2 regions of the Sphingobium sp. IP1 genome follow, and region 2 is predicted to be linked to the other one. Evidence: riboswitches for the same ligand, from Rfam matches in the RefSeq annotation. Region 2 holds a riboswitch; the other holds the start of a gene.
What was found. Region 2 has a riboswitch for thiamine pyrophosphate ahead of thiC (phosphomethylpyrimidine synthase ThiC). Riboswitches for the same ligand answer to the same signal wherever they lie in the genome.

Region 1 (3,408 bases), on a different contig from region 2:
AATGCCGACGCCGGCACCATCCGCAAGGAACTGGCCGAATCGATCGAAGCCAATTCGGTCCATGGTTCGGACAGCGAAGAAAATGCCGCGATCGAGATCGCCTATTTCTTCAAGCCCGAAGAAATCGTCGGCTAAACCCGACACCCGTCCCCGGACGAGCAAAAGGCCCGGCGCTCCCGCAAGGAGCAGCCGGGTTTTTTGTTGGGCTGGGGGTGATGGATTTGGGAGGTTTCCCGCCATTCCTCCCCGGTACGGGGAGGGGGACCATTTGCGTAGCAAATGGTGGAGGGGCACAGGCCGGATAGCGCGGCGTTAGAGTGCGCCTGCCCCTCCGTCAGCGCTTCGCGCCTGTTCAATGGAGACGCGTGTCTCCATTGAACTCCCCGTGCCGGGGAGGAATGACCCCGATTGGTCGATGTTTCGAGCGTGCGGCTCTAGCCTTTCGTCTGGCGGGCCCAGCGGGCGTCGATCTGGGACTGGGCGCTGGCGCCCTGGGCGTGGCTGACCAGGGAGAGTCCGCGCAGGGTCAGTTTGTGGCCGGACAGCCATTTGCCGGCGATGCCATAGCCGATGTCGTAGACGGCGGAATCGCTGTGGGTGTCGCCATTGACGACGAACTGGGTGACGATGGTCACCGGCAGTTTCTCGTCGCCGATGCTGTCGTCGGGCAGCTTGGCGGCATTGCGCGCCTTTTTCAGCGCATCCTCGAACCAGCCGGCCTCGATGCGCGGTTCGCCGGTCGTGTCGACCGGGGCGATGCCGAGCGCCCTGGGGAAATGGATGGTTTGGCTCTGCACCAGCTGATCGGGATCGGCGGGCTTGAGCGTCAGGCGGCTGTCGCCATCGGCCGCGGCGTTGAGCACCAGCCGGGCGGCGCGGGCGGAGGCCTTGCTGCTTTCGGCGGCCTTGCTGGCGCGCTCGTCCTTCTTGTCGGCCCAGTTGAGATAGAGGGTGAGGGCGGAGATCAGCACCGCCGCCACTGCCAGCAACTCACCCAGCGTAATCCAGCGACGGCGGATGCGGGCGGCTTCCTCCTTGCGGGTCTCCTGCTTGGTCTCCGGGCTGTCGCTCATCGGGTCAGGCCGTCTGGGGCGGGACTTCGAACTTGTCGATCACCCATTCCTCCGCCTGCGCCTCGCCGATCCATTCCTGCATCCAGGGATGGGCGATGATCGCGCGCATATAGGCTTCGGCAAAGCGGGCGACCGGCAGCTGATAGGTGATGAAGCGGGTAACGACCGGCGCGAACATCAGGTCGACGGCGCCGAACTCGCCGAACAGGAAGTCGCCCTCGCCACCATAGCGGGCGCGGGCCTGGGCCCAGAGCTGCATGATCCGGCTGATGTCGTGGGCAACGGCCTCCGACGGCGGGACCGGATCATAGATCTGGCGGATGTTCATGCTGTGCTCGCGGCGGAGCGCGGCGAAGCTGCTGTGCATTTCGGCCGCCATCGAGCGGGCCATGGCGCGGGCACCCGGATCGGTCGGCCAGAACTGGTCGCCCCCGGCCTTTTCATTGAGATATTCGACGATGGCCAGGCTGTCCCATACGACGATGTCGTCGCCATCCCACAGGATCGGCACCTTGCCGGAGGAGGGGGCGAACTCATCGCCCTCGCGACGCTTTTCCCATTCCTCATCATAGAGGGGGACCACCACTTCCTCGAACGGAAGGCCGGAGAGCTTGCACGCCAGCCAGCCGCGCAGCGACCAGCTCGAATAGGCCTTGTTGCCAATGAACAGCTTCATCATGGCCATGTCTTAGCCGGGCGGGCTTCGATAAGTCGAGAGCCGATAGAGAGGGCTTTCCACTTCGCGTCGAAACGCCTAAGGGGCGGCCATCCCCGGGGGGCCGCTCATGCGCGGCTGAGAGGTGGTCAGCAGACCACGACCCGCTGAACCTGATCCGGCTGATACCGGCGTAGGGAGGGCAAGGCGGCAGGTCCGTCGTCCCTCCTGTGGAGTGGACGTGAGATGAAGACTGCCCGATTGCCCCATGTTGGAAGCGCCTGCCTGACGCTGGCCCTGCTGATGATTGCATCGCCCGTAATGGCCGAGGATGAACTGGACCAGTCGACCAATATCCAGGTCGTCGGCCATCCCGACCCCGAAGGCTTGCTGCCCGATCAGAGCGCGCCCAAGGCGGTCAGCGCGATCTCCACCGACTTCATCATCAAGCAGGCGCCGACGCTCAACGCCTTCCAGCTGGTCAACCTGTTGCCCGGCGCCAATGTCTCGTCCAGCGACCCCTATGGCCTGTCGGCATCGTCCAGCCTGACGCTGCGCGGCCTGGGTCAGGACCAGATCGGCGTGCTGATGGAAGGCGCGCCGCAGAACGACATCGGCTATTATTATGCCTATCCCTCCCAATTCGCCGATGCGGAGAATGTGCGGCAGGTGATGCTGGCGCAGGGCGCGGCAGACATTGACTCGCCGGTGGTGGCGGCGGCCGGTGGCCTGTTGTCGCTGACGCTGGATGATCCCAGGGCGGAGGCGGGCGGCCTCGTCAACCTGTCGGTCGGTTCCTATGACGAGCGGCGCGTCTTTGCGCGGATCGACACGGGACGGATCGGATCGACCGGGCTGAAGGGCTTCATTTCCTATTCCAACAACCGCGCCGACAACTGGCGCGGGGCGGGCCATGACCAGCGCCAGCATATCGATGCCAAGCTGCTGAACGAATGGGGCGAGGGCAACCGGGCGAGCATCGCCTTTTCCTTCAACGACGCCAAGACATCGACCTATCCCAGCCCGAGCAAGACGGACTGGGAAGCCTCTGGCCGCGGCTATAATTTCGACGAGACCTATAGCGAGGGGAATACCAACTACTGGCGCCTCTATCGCGCGCCGTTCCGCAATTTCTATGTCGCGGCGCCTGTCCACCTGAAGCTGAGTGACATGCTGAGCTTCGACAGCAGCGCCTATCTGCAGATGGGCCATGGCAATTCGCCCTATGGCACGCAACTGGCCACCACCGGCAATTATCTGGGCACCGAGGAACTGACCCAGCCGATCGACCTGCCCGGCGCGGTCGATGGCGTCGCCACGGTGCTGGGCAACTGGACCGGCAAGCAGTTCCGCGTCGGCGACGTCAGCAAGCTGACGCTGCAGGCCGGCGCGCATCGGATCGTCGCAGGCCTCTGGTTCGACTATGGCACTGATCGGGTGACGCAATCCTATACGTCGATCGATGCCGATGGCCGCCCGGTCGACCAGTGGGGCTATCAGGACAAGGCAATCCGCACCGCCGACGGGCGGCTGCTCGCCTATGAAAATCAGCGCACGGAGACGGTCACCAAGGGCTTCTTCCTGGCCGACAGCATCGCGGTGACGCCGAAGCTTGGCATCGACATCGGCTTCAAGGGCGTCAACCTGCTGCGCAACGGCCGCAACTATCTGCCCGGTCCG
Region 2 (3,408 bases):
TCGGGGTCGAGCGACAGGTTGAACTGGTCGCGCCAGCGGAACTCGAAACGCGCACGGCTGAGCGCGTCGTCGCGGACCTTGGCGGCCGGATGCCCCTTTGCCAGGTCGGCGGCGTGGGCGGCGAGCTTGTAGGTGACGACGCCGACCTTCACATCGTCACGGTCGGGCAGGCCCAGATGCTCCTTGGGCGTGACGTAGCAGAGCATAGCCGTGCCATACCAGCCGATCTGGGCGGCGCCGATCCCCGAGGTGATATGGTCGTAACCCGGCGCGATGTCGGTGGTGAGCGGCCCGAGCGTATAGAAGGGCGCTTCGCCGCAGACCTGGAGCTGCTTTTCCATATTCTCCTTGATCTTGTGCATGGGCACATGGCCCGGCCCTTCGATCATAACCTGCACATCCTGTTTCCAGGCGCGGTGGGTCAGCTCGCCCAGCGTGTAGAGTTCGGAGAATTGGGCTTCGTCGTTTGCGTCGGCGATCGAGCCGGGGCGCAGACCATCGCCCAGCGAATAGGCGATGTCATAGGCCTTCATGATCTCCGTAATCTCGTCGAAATGATCGTAGAGGAAGCTCTCCTTGTGATGGGCGAGGCACCATTTCGCCATGATCGAGCCGCCGCGCGAGACGATGCCGGTGACGCGCTTGGCCGCCATCGGGATATAGGCGAGGCGAACGCCGGCATGGATGGTGAAATAGTCGACGCCCTGTTCGGCCTGTTCGATGAGCGTGTCGCGGAAAATGTCCCAGCTGAGGTCTTCGGCAATGCCGCCGACCTTTTCGAGCGCCTGATAGATGGGGACGGTGCCGATCGGCACGGGCGAGTTGCGGATGATCCATTCGCGGGTGTCGTGGATGTTGCGGCCGGTGGAGAGGTCCATCACCGTGTCGGCGCCCCAGCGGATCGACCAGACCAGCTTGTCGACTTCGCTCGCCACGTCGGAGGCGACCGCCGAGTTGCCGATATTGGCGTTGATCTTCACCAGGAAATTGCGGCCGATCGCCATCGGCTCGGATTCCGGGTGGTTGATGTTGGACGGGATGATGGCGCGGCCGCGGGCGACTTCATCGCGGACGAATTCGGGCGTCACATAGTCGGGGATCGACGCGCCCCAGCTTTCGCCGTCGCGGACATATTCCTTCAGGCGGGCGCGGCCGAGATTCTCGCGTTCCGCCACATATTCCATTTCCGGGGTGATGATGCCGCGGCGGGCATAATGCATCTGGGAGACGTTGGCGCCGGGCTTGGCGCGCAGCGGGCGCTTGACGACATTGGGGAAGGGCTGGACGCCGCCCGAACGGTCTGGCCCTTTGAGGCCATTATCCTCCGGCTTGATCTCGCGCGCATCATATTCCTCGACATCGCCGCGGTCACGAATCCAGTCGCGGCGCAGCTGCTGCAGGCCGGCCATGATGTCGATGTGGGCGTCCGGATCGGTATAGGGGCCGGAGGTGTCATAGACGCGGACCGGTGGCTCGCCGCTGCCCGGCTCCAGATGAATCTCGCGCATGGCGACCTTGCGCGGGCCGACATGGATCTTCTTCGAGTCGCGAATGGGCCCGGTCGTTACGCGCATTTCGGTGCGGGCGGGGACGTCTGCCATAACTTCTCTCTCCTTCAGGCGGAAAGAGAGTGCGGGCGGTGTCACGGGATGAGTGGCACGACGCGCTTCCCTCCCTACGCCAGTGTCAACTGGATCAGGTTCAGCGGGTCGCGGCCACAAAGCCGCCTCTCAACCGTCTGCGGACGGTCCCCCGGGGATATGGGCAATGGATAGCGCAAGCGCGGCGGCAGGGGAAGCCCTTCGCGAGCCGATCGCCTTGCGCCGGGGCGATGGAGACCATAATTGGAAGAAGATCCAGCAAGAGGCCGATCGTGCAGAACAGCGCCCCACCCCATCCCGATTCCGAGAAGGCCCGGCGCAAGGCGTTGCGGCACGAGATGCGGATGGTGGCGGTGCGGCCGCGGCGCTGGGGGCTGTGGCTGCTGACGCTCGGCGCACTGCTGCTGATCCTGCCGTCGGCCTTTGGCGTTCACAGCCTGATGGGCTGGTCGCCGATGCTGCTGGGGCTGATCGCCTGTGCCGCGTCGCTGCCGCTGCTGGTGGCGGGCGCGGTGCTGCGGCGGCGTTACCTGCGGGGACAGCTCGCGCGGGATTGAGGACAACAAAGGGGGGCGCAATGAAGAGGTTTTTGACGATGGTTTCTGCTGCCCTGCTGACCGGCGCTGCTGCGCCCGCCCCTGCTCCGGCGGACGATCCGTTCGTCTGGCTGGAGGACTGGACCGGGCCGCGCGCGATGCAGTGGGTGGAGGCGGAGAACAAGGCGACCGTCGCCACGCTGCAGGGCGATCCGCGCTATGCCGGCTATTACAGGGACGCGCTGGCGATCGCATCGGCCAAGGACCGGATCGCGATGCCGATGCTGGTCCATGGCCGCATCTATAATTTCTGGCGCGATGCCGACCATCCGCAGGGCGTGTGGCGCTATACGTCCGAGGCTGATTATGCGTCGGCGTCGCCGAGCTGGACGACCGTGCTGGACCTGGATGCGCTGTCCAGGGCCGAGGGCAAGAAATGGGTGTGGAAGGGCGCGACCATCCTCGACCCCGAGGAGCGGATCGCGCTGCTGGCGCTATCGGATGGTGGCGAGGATGCGGTGCGGCTGCGCGAGTTCGACCTGGTCGACGGCCGGTTCGTGCCGGGCGGGTTCGACATTCCCAATGCCAAGCAGGATGCGGCCTGGCTGGACAAGGACAGCCTGCTGCTGTCGCGCGACTGGGGGGCGGATAGCCTGACCAAGTCGGGCTATCCTTTCATCATCAAGACGCTGAAGCGCGGGCAGAAACTGGACGAGGCACAGGAAGTGTTTCGCGGCGCGGCGAGCGACCAGCTCATGTCGATGCCGATCCTGCTGAGCGATGGGCAGGGCAACAGGGCCGCCTTCCTGTTTCGCGGCGTCACCTTCTTCGGCAACGAGACCTGGCTGCTGACGGCGCAGGGGACGAAGCGGCTGGCGCTGCCGGCCAAGAGCCAGTTGCAGGGCATGGTCGACGGGCAGGTGCTGATCCAGACCAGCGAGGCTTGGGAAAGCGGGGGCGTGACCGTGCCGGCGGGCGCACTGGCGAGCGTGGCGCTGAAAGCGTTGCAGGATGGCGGCGTGCTGACGCCCGAGATCTTGTTCGCGCCGACGCCGCGCCAGTCGATCGACGGGGTGGTGGCGACGAAGAACCGGGTCGTGCTGAGCCTCAACGACAATGTGCGCGGGCGGGTGCGGGTCTATGCGCGCGGCGCCACGGGATGGAGCGCACAGCCGGTCGACCTGCCCGACAATGCGACGATCAGCACGGTCGCCGCATCCGACAAGAGCGACAAGATTTACCTCAGCGTCGCGGGCTTCCTGGCGCCGACG

Region 1: it holds a riboswitch for thiamine pyrophosphate, as region 2 does, so the genes downstream of both, CG471_RS10630 (TonB-dependent receptor) here and thiC (phosphomethylpyrimidine synthase ThiC) in region 2, are expected to answer to the same signal.

The regions. Positions count from the first base shown of each region.
Region 1 covers NZ_NOIW01000023.1:62,702-66,109, reverse strand. The annotation lists gene ndk (nucleoside-diphosphate kinase) at 1-135, shown strand, start outside; gene CG471_RS10640 (hypothetical protein) at 435-1,073, opposite strand; gene CG471_RS10635 (glutathione S-transferase family protein) at 1,078-1,752, opposite strand; TPP riboswitch at 1,836-1,945, shown strand; gene CG471_RS10630 (TonB-dependent receptor) at 1,975-3,408, shown strand, end outside.
Region 2 covers NZ_NOIW01000065.1:27,282-30,689, reverse strand. The annotation lists gene thiC (phosphomethylpyrimidine synthase ThiC) at 1-1,601, opposite strand, end outside; TPP riboswitch at 1,657-1,764, opposite strand; gene CG471_RS19750 (hypothetical protein) at 1,874-2,158, shown strand; gene CG471_RS19745 (prolyl oligopeptidase family protein) at 2,179-3,408, shown strand, end outside.